4 regions of the Micromonospora yongxingensis genome follow, and region 1 is predicted to be linked to each of the others. Evidence: riboswitches for the same ligand, from Rfam matches in the RefSeq annotation. Region 1 holds a riboswitch; each other region holds the start of a gene.
The links. Region 1 has a riboswitch for cyclic di-AMP ahead of ACTWLT_RS28865 (C39 family peptidase). Riboswitches for the same ligand answer to the same signal wherever they lie in the genome.
Positions count from the first base shown of each region.

Region 1 (3,977 bases):
CGGTCGTCGGCGGCCAGGCCGTGGGCGATCCGCTCGGCGAACCCGTCGAAGGAGTACGACGGCAGCGGCGCCGACCAACCGTGACCGGCGAGGTCCGGTGCCAGCCACCGCCCCGGCCAGTGCTGCTCCAGCAGCGGCGCCCAGGGCAGCCAGACGTCGCCGGTCGCCCCCATCCCGTGCAGAAGCAACAGGATCGGTCCGCGACCTGCCCGGCCCTCTGGTTCATCCACCACGGCCGCAGTCTCGCACGGTTCGACCGCTGGTACGAGAGCTGTCGCCGGCGACGCGCGCGGGGACACCGTGCCGGGAAGATCCACTGTAGAGTCCGGCGCCTGGACGGGCTCGGCCACCGTCGGGCCCATCGCGAGAGGAGAGCCGACCGTGCGTACGAAGCATCGATCAGCACTGGCGGCGGCCCTGGTGGCCGTCGCGCTCGCCACCGTGCCCGGCACCCCCGCTCTCGGCACCGCACCAGCCAGCCCTGCCCGAGGCGCCGACACGGCGGTGGCCGCCGACCGGGTCCTGCGGGTCTACAACAACAACATCGAGAACCTGGTGGTCAACAACTCCGACGGGACGTGCAGCCGGATCTCCGGGCCGGACCACCTGACCTCGATCCTGGTCGACGACGCCGGCCGCACCGGCACCACCGGTGTGGTGGCGCCCGACATTCTCATCGTGCAACAGGTACGCGGCACCGGCCAGGCCGAGGCGTACGCCGATCAACTGTCGGCCAAGTTCGGCTACCCGGCGGGCACGTACGGTGCGATCGTCGCCTGGAGTGACCCGGAGCCGTGGGGCAGCACGCACAGGTGCAGCTCGCAGGCGCTCGGTGACCTCAAGAAGAAGCAGACCAACGGGATCATCTGGAACACCAGGACGCTCGGCCTCGCCGCCGGTGACATCTCGAAGTACTGGAGCGCGGGCTGGCTCAAGCCCGGCACGGCCTACGACAACGGCGCCGGGTGCACGCTCTACAAGCCGCCGAACAGCGACCCGGACAGCACCGACTACTACAAGTGGAAGCGGACCAGCGCCATCGCGGCCCGGTTCACCATCAGGGCCACCGGCACCAGCGTGTTCGCCGCGACGATGCACCTACCCCAGGAGAACCGGCAGAACGCGTGCGCCGGCGACGGCGACCGGGGCATCGCCAACAGCGGCATCCACCTCGGTGCGGACGCGACCAGCCTGCTGAACGCCTCCACGATCCGCATCGTGGGCATCGACGCGAACCGCACGGGCATCGCGTCGGGCACGCTGAGCGGGTACGGCATGACCGGCTACGGGTCGAAGGCCACCAGCGGCTCCAGCAAGATCGATTATCTCTTCGTGAAGGGCAGCGTGCAGCCGTCCGTAGTCGACCACACGGTCAGCGGGACGAAGTCCAACCACCTCGCGCTGTACGGCTTCGTCAGCTACTGATCGCACCGACGCGGACGCCGCGGGCGCCGGCCCCTCGTGGGGGACGGCGCCCGCGGCGGCTGCGCCCGGGTCAGGCGGAGTAACCCCGAGTGGCGATCCAGTTCGCCAGGTCGATCGTGGTGATCCAGTACGCCGGGTCGGCGGCGTTCGCCGAGTCGGCGATCCGCACGGTCCGGCCGTTGTCCTTGTAACCCACGACGGCGATGTAGTGGCCACCGCCGTAGGAGTGCCAGCCGCCGTTGGTGTCGGTGGCGTCGCCGACGACGTTGGCCACCACGCCGCGACCGGCGCTGATGGCCGCGACCACGTCGGCCTGGAGCTGGTCCATCTGCGCCGGGCTGGGCGTGCCGGCGAACATGCGGGTCCGGTACGGGGAGCCCTTCACCTCGGCGTTGAGCACCCGGGTGGTGTCCAGGGCGGAGTTGGTGCCCATCTCGGTGGTGCCCAGCTCGGCGCCCAGCTCGTCCTGCGTGCGGTCGATGCCGGTGGCGCTGAGGGCGTTGCGGGTGGCCGCCGGGCCACAGTTGTAGTACGTGTTCTGCGCCTGGTAGTCGTAGTCGAGCACCTTGGTCGCGGGCGGCTTCGGCGGCTGCGGCTTACGGGTCAGGTCCGGGTTGCCGCTGGCCTTGGCGGCGGGCGACGCGGCGCTGGTGGCCGGCACGGGAGCGGTGGTGGTCGGCGCGGAACTGGCCGAGGGGGACGCGTCGCGCGCGTCGCCACGGGAGGCAGCGGTGTCGCTGCGCATCTCGGCGACCGTGGTCGCGGTGTGCTGGGTGGCCGGGGCGTCGTCGGTGCCGGCGAGCAGGGCGCCACCGGTGGTGGCGATCGCGAGGGCCGCGGCGGAGGCGGCGACGATCTGGTACGGGCGCTCGCTGGTGAGGCGGCGGAGCTGACGCTGCAGGGTGTGCTTCACGGGGTCCTCCACGGATCAGGGGGAGAGCGGCACACCGGGGCCGGACCGGTATCCGGGCAGGCGCCAACGCGCGGACCGTGGTCCGCGGATGATGAACCGCTCAGGGGATGGCCCGGCGTGGCCGGGCGGAAGAGGCGGTGACCCGGGGGGTCAGCTCACCGTCACAAGACGGATGGGCGGGGGCACCGCGGCGCCGTGGAGGCGGGGGAACAACCGAGGGGTGGAGAGTTGCTGCACGAGGATGGAACTCCTTCCGACACCGCCTACCGGGTTAGCTGACGGATTCGGGCGGGAAGATCGCCCTACCGCGGCCGTGGCTCGCGGATTCACCCCGGACTTGCTGGTGGGTCCCCGGTTCGTTGATCACGATTAAGCGGGTCGGCGCGGCGTCGCCTCTTGCGAACGGTTACCGCACCGGACGGGACGACACTACTGGTCGTGTTCCCACCCTGCCAAGCCAGGTTCACCTGCGTAAACCTGAAATGGCGCAGCAATTTCTGCGCGTATTGCCACTGACGCGACTCGATGGGACAACCGGTTACGGAGGCGCCTGCGGGCGGGAACCGGACAGGCCGGTGACAACGGCGCCGGATTCGCGGGAACAATCGCGCCGATCGCGCCGTGCGCCCGGTTCCGAGCGGGTGTGACCGGGCTCACGTCCCTAATCGACGACTCAGCCGACCCGGGCCGGACGCCACCGCGTCACGGCCGCCGGACGCAGCGCCGCGGTCATCGTGCGACGTGCCGGTAGCGTGTTCGGGCGCAGCCGGGCCGCCGCCGCGTACGCCTCCTCGGCGAGCGCCCGGGCCGAGGCCGCGGCCAGTTCCGCGTCCCGCCACGCCGACCGTTCCCGCCCGGCCGCGGCCCGGTAGTCGGCCAGCCGCGCGTCCCGGACCGCCCGGCTCAGCAGCGCCTCCTGCTCGACGGGGTGCCGGCGGGGATCCCAGCCGTTGCGGTGCGCGAAGACGTCACCGAGCTGCCGCATGGACAGGTCACCGCGCCAGTGCGCCTCCATCGCCGCACGATGCAGATAGCGCTCCCGGGCGGCGTACTCGGCGGGGGTGCGCGGCGTACGCGGGGTGGGCAGCGCGCCGGCCCCGTCGAACCGGCGGGCGGCGGTGTCCGCCTCGTCGTACCTGGCCCAGGCCTGCTCCACCTCTTCCTGAGCGGTCAGCCAGTCGGTGCGCCGCCGGCGGGCGGTCTGCGCAGCCCCGGCAGCGGCGACGGCGACCTCCTCGGCGTACCGGCGCAGGTCGGCGGCCTCGGCCTCGGCCACCTCCCGGGCGCTTGGCGCCGGCGCCGGGTCCACCGCCGGCTGGTCCCGCTCCGGGCGGGCGACGAGCACGGCGAGCACGGTGAGAGCGAGCAGGAACAGGGCTGACCAGATGGCGGCGGCCTGCGGCACCTCGGTCAGGAAATGGTGGAAGACGACGGTCTCCATGGTCGGCACCTCGCGGAGAGAGTGATGCGATGAGGATCCGCACGGGCCACCGGCGGCGGGCCACGGGTCGGCGGGGTGCGGAGCGGATGAGTCGACAGGTGCGGCGGCGGGACGCGTCCCGGTGGCTCAGCGTGCGGGTGGGGCCCGGGGCGCCCGGCTGGCCGGGCCGGCAGAGCGGGGCAGCCGGCCGGCGCCGGC
Region 1 is NZ_JBQXEO010000034.1:28,607-32,583, reverse strand. Features, by position in the region: gene ACTWLT_RS28875 (alpha/beta fold hydrolase) at 1-233, opposite strand, end outside; gene ACTWLT_RS28870 (hypothetical protein) at 382-1,425, shown strand; gene ACTWLT_RS28865 (C39 family peptidase) at 1,496-2,350, opposite strand; cyclic di-AMP (ydaO/yuaA leader) riboswitch at 2,584-2,724, opposite strand; gene ACTWLT_RS28860 (hypothetical protein) at 3,012-3,779, opposite strand; gene ACTWLT_RS28855 (hypothetical protein) at 3,906-3,977, opposite strand, start outside.

Region 2 (3,977 bases), on a different contig from region 1:
GAGGCGCTGGTCCCCACCTACCTGCGCTTCGTCAAGGGCGTCGTCGACGCGCACGACCTGTCGCTGAACATCTCCCGCGAGATCCTCCAGCAGGACCGGCAGATCCAGATCGTCCGCCGTCGCCTGGTCAAGAAGATCCTCGCCACGGTCAAGGACCTCAAGGCCAACCACCCCGAGCGCTACCGCACCTTCTGGAACGAGTTCGGCGCGGTGGTCAAGGAGGGGCTGATCGACGACACCGACAACCGCGACACCCTGCTGGAGATCCTGTCGGTGGCCTCCACCCACGACCCGGCCGAGCCGACCGACCTGGCCGGTTACGTCGCACGGATGAAGGACGGCCAGACCGACATCTGGTACGCCACCGGCGACTCCCGCGCCACCATCGAGAACTCCCCGCACCTCGAGGCGTTCCGGGCCAAGGGCCACGAGGTGCTGCTGCTCACCGACCAGGTCGACGAGGTGTGGGTCGAGCGGGTCGGCCAGTACGACGGCCGCCCGCTGCGCTCGATCGCCAAGGGCGAGGTCGACCTGGACAGCGACGAGGAGAAGCAGCAGGCCGAGGCCGAGCGTGAGCAGCAGCGGCAGGAGTTCGCCGCTCTGCTCGACTGGCTGGGCACCACGCTGGCCGACAGCGTCCGCGAGGTCCGCCTCTCGTCGCGGCTGACCACCTCACCGGCCTGCGTGGTCGGCGACGCGCACGATCTCACCCCGACCCTGGAGAAGATGTACCGGGCGATGGGGCACGAGATTCCCACCACGAAGCGGATCCTGGAGATCAACGCGGGTCACCCCCTGGTCGCGGGGCTGCGCAAGGCCCACGAGCAGGGCACCGACCCGGCGGCGCTGACCGAGACCGCCGAGCTGCTGTACGGCCTGGCGGTGCTCGCCGAGGGCGGCGAGCTGACCGACCCCGCCCGGTTCACCCGGGTGCTCGCCGACCGGCTGGCCCGCACCCTGTAACCGATCGACCCCACCGGCCGGCGGGTGCCCGATCAGCGGGGCCCCGCCGGCCGGTCCGGCACCGGGAGAGGTCATGCCTGACGACACCGTGATCTTCAGCGGGGAGGGTCCGCACGCCGACCCCTGGCACCGGCTGGCCGAGACAAGTGCCGCGATCGGCGACCTGATCGGCGGCCCGGTGACGACCGTGACATCCGTCGACCGGCTTACCACCGCCCTGGACGGTGCCCGCCTGCTGGTGGTCAACGCCAGCGCCGACCGGTCGACCCCGATCCGCGAGGACGAGGACTTCGCCCGCGTCCTCGACGGCTTCCTGGGCCGCGGTGGCAGCCTGCTCGCCACCCACAGCGCCACGCTGGCCTTCCCCGGTCTGCCGCGCTGGCGGTCGACGATCGGCGCCGCGTGGGAGCACGGCCGGACCTTCCACCCTCCGATCGGCCCGAGCCGCATCCGGCGTACCCGCGTCGAGCATCCGATCACCATCGGCCTCGGTGACATCGAGGTCCACGACGAGCGCTACACCGACCTGGCGCTGGTCGAGAGCGCCGACATCGTGCCCCTCTACGTGCACGACGAGGGCGGCGCCACGCACCCGCTCGTCTGGGCACGCACCGCCGGGACCAGCCGGATCGTCTACAGCGCCCTCGGTCACGACGTGCGGTCGTACGAGTCGTCGGGGCATGTCGAGCTGCTCGGCCGGATCGCGGCCTGGCTGCGCCACGAGACCTGACCACCCCCTGATCGGAAGCGGTCCACGATGGTCGGTGCACAGTCTCCGACGGCCCGCAACCGCTGCGCGGGACTCCCCGCGTGAGCCGGTGAAGAAGTTCACAGGGGGTGGGCGACCGTCACCGACCGTGCCTAACGTCGGTCGGGTCCGCCACAGCGGACACCGCGACCGGTAACGCCAAATCCTGCCCCCGGTCGTCGGAACCCAGTCACCCGGGCAGGAGCGGGGGACCCAACGTTCCTCGGTGCACGTCACCTCGGGGTGAAGCCGCCACCGCGCGGCCGGGCTCCTCGGCCCGAACCCGACAGCTCACCTCGCCGGCGTGGAGGAAGCTCACATGACGTCTGACTACACCCCCCGTCATCGACGGGTCACCACCCGCCGCGTCGCCGTCGGCACCCTGGCCGTCGGCGCGGTCACCGGCGCCGTCGCCCTCTTCGGCCCGGCCGCACCGGCCCAGGCCGGGGTCAACTGGGACGCGATCGCCCAGTGCGAGTCCAGCGGCAACTGGCACATCAACACCGGCAACGGCTACTACGGCGGGCTGCAGTTCTCGCAGAGCACCTGGGCCGGCTACGGCGGCAAGAAGTACGCGGCCCGCGCCGACCTGGCCAGCCGCGGCGAGCAGATCGCCATCGCCGAGAAGGTGCTCGACGGGCAGGGCATCGGCGCCTGGCCCACCTGCGGCAAGAAGGGCGGCTCGTCGGGCGGCGGCTCCGCCAGCAAGTCGTCGACGAAGTCCACCGCGAAGTCCTCGAAGCCGACCTCGAAGTCCGGCTCGACGGCCAAGCCGAAGGAGCGGTCGTCGCGCGGCGAGCAGCCGGCGACCCGCAACCACCAGCGCACCGCGCCGGTGACGGGCGGCGAGACGTACCTGGTCAAGCCGGGCGACACCCTCTCGGAGATCGCCGAGACCAACCGGGTGTCCGGCGGCTGGCAGGCCCTGTACGAGGCCAACCGGCAGCTGATCGGCGCCGACCCGGGTCTGATCTTCCCGGGTCAGCGGCTCTCTCTCTGACGCCCGCCGGCGTGTGTCGAGCAGGTGGCGTCAGGCCGCCGCGACGGCCGCCTGCGAACGCGCCGACTCCGAACCAGACCAGGCCCGCCGCGCGGCGGGAACATCCTCCGCCGGCCGCTGGGCGCGGGGCGTTTCCCCCTCGCCCTGCTCGGATGTGACTGTGGACGATGTGTCGGCCGCGCCACGGGCCAGCCGGAGCGACTGTTCCGCACTGCCACGCGCAGCGCACGGCCACGTCTGGCCGGCGCAGAGCAGATTGCGGCAGGCGCCGTCCTCGTCCGGCTCGTGCGCGCTCAGCACGTCCATGGCGAGCTGCCAGAGCAGCGGGTCGGTCACGTCGGCGGGGCGCTGCGCACGCCGGCTCGGACGGTTGCTGGTGTCGTCGGACATGGTGGTCCCCCCTGTCAGGCTGATCCCCACAACGTCACCACTCCCGCCGCCCTCAAACCCCACAACCGCTGTGACGTGCACCGCTGCGCCTGGTGCCTCCTCAGTCCGGCAGCAGCGGCATCTCGACGCCCGGCTCCCTGCCCAGCAGCACCGCCCGGGTCAGCGCCGCCGATCCGAACCGGTCACGGACCGCGTCCACCGCGGCATCCAGCTCGGCGCCGGGGTCGCGGTGGAACGGCAGCTCCGGCTGGACCGGGTTGTCGTCCAGGTTGCCCACCGAGACGCCGACCAGCGTGATGCCCCGACGATCGATCTCGGGCAGGGCCGCCCGCAGCAGCGCCCGCGCGGCGGCGAGCAGCGGGCCGGTGTCCGCGGTCGCCTTGCCCACGGTGTGCGATCGGGTCGCCCGCGTGTAGTCGCCGAAGCGCAGCCGCAACACCACCGTGCGCCCGGAGCGCCCGGCGGCCCGCATCCGTCGGGTGACCCGGTCGACCAGGCCGGCCAGGATGGCGTCCAGCTCCGCGGGCGCGTGCGGGATACGGCTCAGCGCGTGCTGGGCGCCCATCGAGCCGCGCCGACGGCCGACCTGGACCGCCCGGGGGTCCCGGTTGTGCGCCAGCGCGTGCAGGTGCCGGCCCGCGCCGGCGCCGAGCAGTGACACCAGCGCCGCCTCACCGAGCCGGGCCACCTCGCCGACGGTACGGATCCGGCGTTCCCGCAGCTTCGCGGCGGTGACCGGGCCGACGCCCCAGAGCCGTTCCACCGGCAGTGGATGCAGGAACGCCAGCTCGGCGTCGGGCGCGACGACCAGCAGCCCGTCGGGCTTCGCCACCCCGCTGGCCACCTTCGCCAGGAACTTCGTCCGGGCCACACCCA
Region 2 is NZ_JBQXEO010000031.1:55,512-59,488, reverse strand. Features, by position in the region: gene htpG (molecular chaperone HtpG) at 1-963, shown strand, start outside; gene ACTWLT_RS27905 (ThuA domain-containing protein) at 1,037-1,693, shown strand; cyclic di-AMP (ydaO/yuaA leader) riboswitch at 1,859-2,030, shown strand; gene ACTWLT_RS27900 (transglycosylase family protein) at 2,031-2,711, shown strand; gene ACTWLT_RS27895 (hypothetical protein) at 2,742-3,101, opposite strand; gene dinB (DNA polymerase IV) at 3,202-3,977, opposite strand, start outside.
Region 2: linked by a shared signal. The riboswitch ahead of ACTWLT_RS27900 (transglycosylase family protein) and the one ahead of ACTWLT_RS28865 (C39 family peptidase) in region 1 are both predicted to bind cyclic di-AMP.

Region 3 (3,977 bases), on a different contig from region 1:
GAAGCCTGGCCCGTACTGCTGGAGGAGAACGCGGATCCCGTCGGCGAGGCGGGGCTCGTCGGCGGCGAATTCGGACCAGGAAGCCATGCCGACATTCTATCGAACAAATGTACGACTAGCGACCTCGACGCGCTGGTCACCGGCACCGGATCCGGGCGTTCTCGGCAACGCCGCTATGGTGGTCGAATGCTGCTCTCCGACCGCGACCTGGTCTCCGAGATCAAGGCCGGCACGCTGGGCCTGGAGCCGTTCGAGCCCACCCTGGTCCAACCGTCCAGCATCGACGTACGACTCGACCGGCTGTTCCGGGTCTTCAACAACCATCTCTACACGCACATCGACCCGGCGATGCAGCAGGACGACCTGACCTCGGTGGTCGAGGTGCCCGACGGTGAGCCCTTCGTGCTGCACCCGGGGGAGTTCGTGCTCGCCTCCACGCTCGAGGTGATCTCGCTCGGCGACCAGCTCGCCGGCCGGCTGGAGGGCAAGTCGAGCCTGGGCCGACTCGGCCTGCTCACCCACTCCACCGCCGGGTTCATCGACCCGGGATTCTCCGGTCACGTGACGCTGGAGCTGTCCAACGTGGCGAATCTGCCGATCACCCTCTGGCCGGGCATGAAGATCGGGCAGCTCTGCATCTTCCGGCTCTCCTCGCCGGCCGAGCACCCGTACGGCTCGGTGGTCTACGGCTCCCGGTACCAGGGCCAGCGGGGGCCCACTCCGAGCCGCGCCTGGCAGCACTGGCGCACCTGGCCGACGCGCTGACCCGGTAACGACGAGGGCCCGCCGCGACGAATCGCGACGGGCCCTCCGGTCATCCGGGATCAGCCCGGGCGGCCGTAGCTGTGGATCGGGCCGTCGTCGACCTTCTTCATCTTGATGGGTTGGCCGGCCTGCGAGGCGTGCACGACCCAGCCGTTGCCCACGTACATGCCGACGTGGTGGATGTCGCTGTAGTAGAAGACCAGGTCACCGGCGCGCAGGTCGGCCCTGCTGACGTCCTTGGTCACCCGGCTCTGCTGGGCGGCGTTGTGCGGCAGCGAAACCCCGGCCTTGGCCCAGGCGGCCAGCATCAGGCCGGAGCAGTCGTACGAGTTCGGGCCCTCGGCGCCCCACACGTAGGGCTTGCCGATCTGCGCGCAGGCGAACTTGACGGCCACGCCGGCACCGCCGCCCGGGTAGCTGGCCGGGCAGGGCGCCGGACGCAGCGGGCCGCCACCACCGTTGCCGTACACCTTGAGGCGCAGCTTCTGCAGCCGGTCGATCTCCTCGTTGATCTGCTTCTTCTTGGCCGCCAGCTGGGCTTCGGTCCGGGTCAGCTGGGTCACCATCTCGTCCAGCGGCGCCTTCTGCCGGGCCAGCTCGTCGCGCAGGTCGGCGACCTGCGCGACGTCCTCCTGCTGGTTGTGCGCGAACCGGTCGAGCATCTCGAGCTGCCCGACCACCTCGCTCGGCGACCGGCTGCCCAACACGGCGTTGACGGTGGAGACGGCCTCACCCTTGTAGGCGCGGACGGCGAGCGCGCTGACCTTGTCCATCGCCGCGTCGACCTGGCGTTCCAGCGGGGCGATCCGGGCGGCGAGCGCGTCGGCCTGCCTGCGCTTGGCGGCCAGGTCGGTGCGGGTGGCGTTGTGCCGTTCGATGATCGGTTCGAGTTTGTTCCAGTCGGCGTCGATCTGGCGCTCGATCTCGGCGACGGACGGGTCCGCGTGGGCCGCGGTCGCGCTGCCGGTCAGGACGACGGCGACGCCGACCAGTGCGGCGAGGGCGGTGGTGAAGCGGGACCAGCGTGGGCGCGGCACGATCGACGTCAGGCCGGCTGACGCCGACCGTTCGGACGACGGCCGCGGGGCATGGTGAGCCACCGGGTTCCGTACTCCTTCTTCCTGACCGCCTACCGGGTTAGCTGACGGGTTCGGGCGGGAAGTTGGCGCCCTACCGCAGTGGTTGCGGATTCACCCCGGAAAACCTGGGTCCCCGGTTCGCTCGGAAGCGACTCGGCGGTGTCGGTCCGTTACCGCCCGGGCTGGGTGGACCTGCTGTCGGGCCGACGAATGACCAGAGTAGAGACGGCTGTTACCGATCCGCAACCCGCGCGGCCGTGACACTCCGTACCGATCCGACGGGATCACCCACCGTGGCCGGAGATTTGTTTCCTATCGCGCCGATATTCGGAAAGATATTGACGCGGACTCCCGGACGGCGCGAAGGTGACCTCACGTGTACTCGCTATATCTAGGGGGTTCGATGCACCATCCAACCCTGTCGACCGGCCGGCGCGCGCTGCTCGCCGCCACCGTGGTCGCCGCCCTGACCGCCGTACCACTACCCGGGCCGGCCACCGCCGCGCCCACCGCCGACCGCCAGCAGCAGTACGCCGCCGCAGCCGCCGAGTACGGCGTTCCGGAAAGCATCCTGCTCGGCGTCTCGTATCTGGAGTCCCGGTGGGACACCCATCCCGGCACCCCCAGCACCAGTGGCGGCTACGGGCCGCTGCACCTGACCGACGCCGCCCACGTCACCACGCTGCCCGCCGGTGGCCACGTCGACGAGGGCGAGGACCCGCGCGGCGACGAGTCCCGGCCGCTGACCGTCACCGCGCCCACGGTGACGGGATCGCGGCAGGCCCCGCCCGCGGCGGCGGCGCTGCAGACCCTCCAGGCAGCGGCGAGCCTCGTCGGAGTCGGCACGGAGACGCTCCGCTCCGATCCGGCCGCCAACATCCGCGGCGGGGCCGCGCTGCTCTCCTCGTACCAGAGGGATCTCGGCGGCCCGGTCGGCGCGGTGAGTGACCCCGGGGCCTGGTACGGCGCGGTGGCCCGGTACTCCGGCGCCGACACCGAGGACGCCGCGGCGGCCTTCGCCGACGAGGTGTACGACCAGATCCGCGTCGGCGCGAGCCGGCGGACCGACGACGGCCACCAGGTCACCCTGACCGCCCAGGCGGTCAACCCGGACGCCAGCGCGCTGCACCGGCTCGGGCTGCGGCGGACGGAACGGCCCGACGGGCTGGAGTGCCCGGTCCGCCTCGCCTGCGAGTGGATTCCCGCCCCGTACGAGAAGTACGGGCCGGGTGCCGGCGACTACGGCAACCACGACCTGGGCAACCGCCCGGCACAGCAGAAGATCGAGTACATCGTCATCCACGACACCGAGGGCTACTTCGCGCCCAGCGTCGACCTGGTCAAGCAGGCGGACTACCTGGGCTGGCACTACACGCTGCGCTCGGTCGACGGCTACGTGGCCCAGCACGTCAAGACCAAGGACGTCGGCTGGCAGGCCGGCAACTGGTACGTCAACGCCAAGTCCGTCGGCATCGAGCACGAGGGCTTCGCCGGCCAGGGCACCTGGTACACCGAGGCGATGTACCGCACCTCGGCCAAGCTGGTGCGGCACCTGGCGACGAAGCTCAACATCCCGCTGGACCGCCAGCACATCATCGGCCACGACAACGTGCCCGGCACCATCGCGGGGAACGTCCGCGGCATGCACTGGGACCCGGGCCCCTACTGGGACTGGTCGCACTACTTCGACCTGATGAAGGCGCCGTTCCGGACCATCGGCACGGCCCGCACCGGCCTGGTCACCATCGACCCGGACTTCGCCACCAACCGGCCCGCCTTCCACGGCTGCAACCAGCAGCCGCCGGGCGTACCGACTCCGGTGCCGCCGGCCGCGCCGTGCCCGTCGCGCGGTTCGTCGGCGGTGATCCTGCACAGCGCGCCGAATCACGACGCACCACTGGTCAACGACATCGCCCTGCGCCCGGACGGCTCACCGGACACGATGTACGTCTCCGACCACGGCGCACGCGCCTCGGCCGGCCAGACGTACGCCGTGGCGGAGGTCCGCGGCGACTGGACGGCGATCTGGTACCTCGGCCAGAAGGCCTGGTTCCACAACCCCACCTCGGCGCGGACCGCGAAGTGGGCCACGGGCTTCGTGGTGACGCCCAAGCCGGGCAAAGCCACCATCCC
Region 3 is NZ_JBQXEO010000004.1:267,884-271,860, reverse strand. Features, by position in the region: gene ACTWLT_RS08585 (pyridoxamine 5'-phosphate oxidase family protein) at 1-87, opposite strand, end outside; gene dcd (dCTP deaminase) at 187-765, shown strand; gene ACTWLT_RS08575 (C40 family peptidase) at 825-1,802, opposite strand; cyclic di-AMP (ydaO/yuaA leader) riboswitch at 1,878-2,013, opposite strand; gene ACTWLT_RS08570 (N-acetylmuramoyl-L-alanine amidase) at 2,248-3,977, shown strand, end outside.
Region 3: linked by a shared signal. The riboswitch ahead of ACTWLT_RS08575 (C40 family peptidase) and the one ahead of ACTWLT_RS28865 (C39 family peptidase) in region 1 are both predicted to bind cyclic di-AMP.

Region 4 (3,977 bases), on a different contig from region 1:
CACGTGGTGGTGGACGAGGCGCAGGACGTCTCGCCGATGCAGTGGCGCATGGTCGGCCGGCGCGGCCGGTTGGCGTCCTGGACGGTGGTGGGCGATCCGGCGCAGACCGCGTGGACCGGCGACCCGCGGGAGCTGGACCAGGCTCGGGACCAGGCGCTGGGCCGGCGCAAGCGGCACGATTTCACCCTGACCACCAACTACCGCAACTCGGCGGAGATCTTCGCGGTGGCCGCGGCGGAGATCCGCCGGCTCTACCCGGATCTGACGCTGCCGAGCGCCGTCCGCTCGACCGGGGTCGACCCGGTCGAGCTGGTGGTGCCCCCGACCGCGCTGGAGACGTCGGTGGTGGAGGCGGCCACCGGCCTGCTGGCCGAGGTCGAGGGCACGGTCGGGGTGATCACGCCGGTCCCCCGCCGCGACGAGGTCGCCGGCTGGCTCGGCGCGCTCGGCGCGCCGCGGCTGCAGGTGGTGACCAGCCTGGAGGCGAAGGGCATGGAGTACGACGGGGTGGTGCTGGTCGCCCCGAGCGAGATCCGGGCGGATCCGGGTGCCGGTGTACGGACGCTCTACGTGGCGCTCTCCCGGGCCACCCAGCGGCTCACCACCATCGACCCGACCGGCTGACCTGCGGCGGTGAGCCGCGCCGGGCGGTCGCCGGCACTACACTTGCATACATAGCGATGTGAGCATACATTTGACCAGGTCCCGGCGGACGGCGGAGGGTGGTTTCGTGGGCGCAGGTCATGACCACCACCACGGGTCGGTCGCCAATGCCGCGCACCAGCACCGGGGCCGACTCTGGACGGCGTTCGGGCTCCTCGCCACCCTGATGGTGGTCGAAGCGGTGGCCGCCTTCCACACCGGCTCGCTGGCCCTGCTCTCCGACGCCGGGCACATGTTCACCGACGTGCTCGGCATCGCCATGGCGCTCGCCGCCATCACCGCCACCCGGCGGGCCACCGGCGACCCGCAGCGCACGTTCGGGCTCTACCGGCTCGAGGTGCTCGCCGCGCTCGCCAACGCCGTCCTGCTCTCCGGCGTGGCGGTCTACGTCGTGATCGAGGCCATCGGCCGGTTCGGCGACCCGCACGAGGTGCTGGCCGGCCCGATGCTCGTGGTCGCCACGCTCGGCCTGCTCGCCAACCTGGCGGCGTTCACCCTGCTCCGCGCGGGCGCCCGGGAGAGCATCAACCTGCAGGGCGCCTACCTGGAGGTGCTCGGGGACCTGCTCGGCTCGCTCGGCGTGATCGGCGCGGCGCTGCTCATCCAGGTCACCGACTGGTGGTGGGCGGACCCTCTGGTCGCGGTCGCCATCGGCGTGTTCATCCTGCCGCGCACCTGGCGGCTGGGGCGGGCCGCGGTCCGCATTCTGGTGCAGGCCGCACCCGAACACCTCCAGGTGACCGCCGTGCACGACCGGCTGGCCGCCGTGCCCGGCGTGGTCGAGGTGCACGACCTGCACGTCTGGACGCTCACCTCCGGCATGGAGGTGGCCTCCGCACACCTGACCATGGCCCCCGGCGCGGACGTCGGCGCGGTGCTCACCGCGGCGCGTACCGCCCTGCACGAGGACTTCCGGATCGAGCACGCGACGTTGCAGACCGAGCCCGGCGCCGCTCCCGGGGCCTGCGGTTCGGTCAAGTGGTAATACCTTTCACCAGGTTTTTTCGTCTTCGTCCGAATTGTTGGTGACGACGCACGCACCGTCCGTCACATCGGCTGCACAGGTCCCAGAGGCACCGGTAGGCTCGGTCCCGGCCTCCACCCGGCGGCGCCCTAACGGCGCCGGTGGCGGTCGCCGCCTAATCGCCCGAGCGGGCGAACCGGGGAACCATGTTCCTGGGGTGCATCCGCGTCAGCGGTAGGGATCTTCCGTCCCGAACCCGTCAGCTAACCCGGTCGGCGGCTGACGGAAGGACATGCGTAGTGGCACCAGCACGACCACCCGCCGCCCGACTGGCGGCCCTGATCGTCGCGATGCTCGCTCTCGGCGTCGCACTGCCGGCCGGCGCCGCCTCGGCCGCTCCCCCGACCAACCTGCAGGCGGCCGCGGCCCCCGACGGCGACGAGGAAGGCGGCACCCCGGCACTCCGGGCGCAACTCGAGGCGGCCAGCAAGGGCTACCTGGACGCGAAGCGGGCCCTGGACACCTCCGTACAGCGCCAGCAGCAGCTCACCACCCAACTCAAGGCCACCGAGACCGAGCTGACCCAACGCAGCGGCAAGGTCGGCGAGATCGCCGGAGTGGCCTACCGCACCGGCCGGCTCGGCACGATGTCGGCGCTGCTCAACAGCAACACCCCGGAAGGCTTCATGGACCGGGCCGCCGCGCTCGACGCGGTCGCCGCCAACGAGGACCGGGTGCTGCGCGACCTGCTCGCCACCAAGGACCAGGCCAACCGCACCCGGATCGCGCTCGACGGCGAGATCCGCGAACAGCGCAAGCAGGTCACCGTGATGGCCAAGCGCAAGGAGCAGGCCGAACGGGCCCTGACGGTGGCGACCACCAAGCCCCGGACAACCGCCGACAGCGGCGGCTCCAACCGGGGCACCTCGGCCGCCAACGCCCAGGCCGCGCCGCGCAACTCCGACGGCTCCTGGCCATCGGAGTCGTGCAGCGTCAACGACCCCACCCCGGCCACCGGCTGCATCACCCCGCGCACCCTGCACGCGCTCAACCAGGCCAAGGCCGCCGGCTTCACCCGGTACGTCTCCTGCCACCGCTCCGGCGGCTCCGGCGAACACCCCAAGGGCCGTGCCTGCGACTTCGCGGCACAGAAGAGCGGCTTCGGCGGGGACGCCACCGGCGGCGACAAGACGTACGGCAACAACCTGGCCGCGTACTTCATCCGCAACGCCGACCGGCTCGCCGTGCTGTACGTGATCTGGTACCGGCAGATCTGGCTGCCCAGCAGCGGGTGGAAGTCGTACAGCGGAGCGGGTGGCGACCCGTCCAGCGACCACACCAACCACGTGCACCTGTCGGTGTACTGACCCGACCCGCCCGGTGCCCCCTGACACGGAGGCACCGGGCGGGGTACGTCAGCGGGCGTACCCCGGATGTCGCCGACGGTCGGACGACCACGGCCGGACCAGGCGGCAGCATCGCTCGTATGCGTCGACTCCCGCCACCCGCCCGCAAGGCGCTGCTCACCCTGCACCTGGTCACCTCGCTCGGCTGGCTCGGCGCCGACCTGGTGCTGCTCACCCTCGGCGTCGCGGCGCTGCGTGGCGCCGACCCGGCCGTCGTCTACCCGGTCGCCGCGCTGATCGGCACCGTGCTGTTCGCGCCGCTGAGCGTGCTGGTCTGGCTGGTCGGCGTGGCCAGCGCGCTGCTCACCCCGTGGGGCCTGCTGCGCTACCGCTGGGTGCTGACCAAGCTCGTCATCACCACGGTGATGGTCGGACTGGTGCTGTTCCTGCTCACCCCGAACCTGCGCCACGCCGGTGCCTTGGGCGTCGCCCTGCCCGCTCAGGACCGCGCCGACCTGGTGATCGCACCGGCGGTGTCCACCAGCCTGATGGTCATCGCGACGGTGCTCTCGACGTACAAACCGTGGGGGCGACGAGCGGCCGGCCGGCCCACCGTCGCCGGCGCGGCCAGCCATGATCGCGCCGCAACCAGGATGTAGTGACCTCGGAGCCGCAGCAGGCCACTACATCCAGGGTGGAGGGACCCTGGCAGGGGCGCGGCGCGGACGCGCGGAGTTGGTCAGGTGGGTGGTGGGGGGACGTCGGGGCGGTCCAGGACCGCGCCGAGTCGGGTGGCCAGGGCCAGGTGGGCCGCGCGGGCCTGGCGGAACGCGTACCGGAACAGCGGGGCGGGCGCGGTCAGGGTGATCTCGACATCGATGCGGACCAGGCCGTCCGGCTCGGCGCGCAGCCGGGTGTGGTTGCGCACGGTGGTGGCCGGCCACTGGCGGGCCACCATGACGATCTCGTCTTCCTCGCTGATCAGCACGTCCGCCTGGTACGTG
Region 4 is NZ_JBQXEO010000012.1:101,922-105,898, forward strand. Features, by position in the region: gene ACTWLT_RS16715 (HelD family protein) at 1-624, shown strand, start outside; gene ACTWLT_RS16720 (cation diffusion facilitator family transporter) at 731-1,648, shown strand; cyclic di-AMP (ydaO/yuaA leader) riboswitch at 1,790-1,921, shown strand; gene ACTWLT_RS16725 (coiled-coil domain-containing protein) at 1,978-2,994, shown strand; gene ACTWLT_RS16730 (hypothetical protein) at 3,114-3,632, shown strand; gene ACTWLT_RS16735 (SRPBCC family protein) at 3,713-3,977, opposite strand, start outside.
Region 4: linked by a shared signal. The riboswitch ahead of ACTWLT_RS16725 (coiled-coil domain-containing protein) and the one ahead of ACTWLT_RS28865 (C39 family peptidase) in region 1 are both predicted to bind cyclic di-AMP.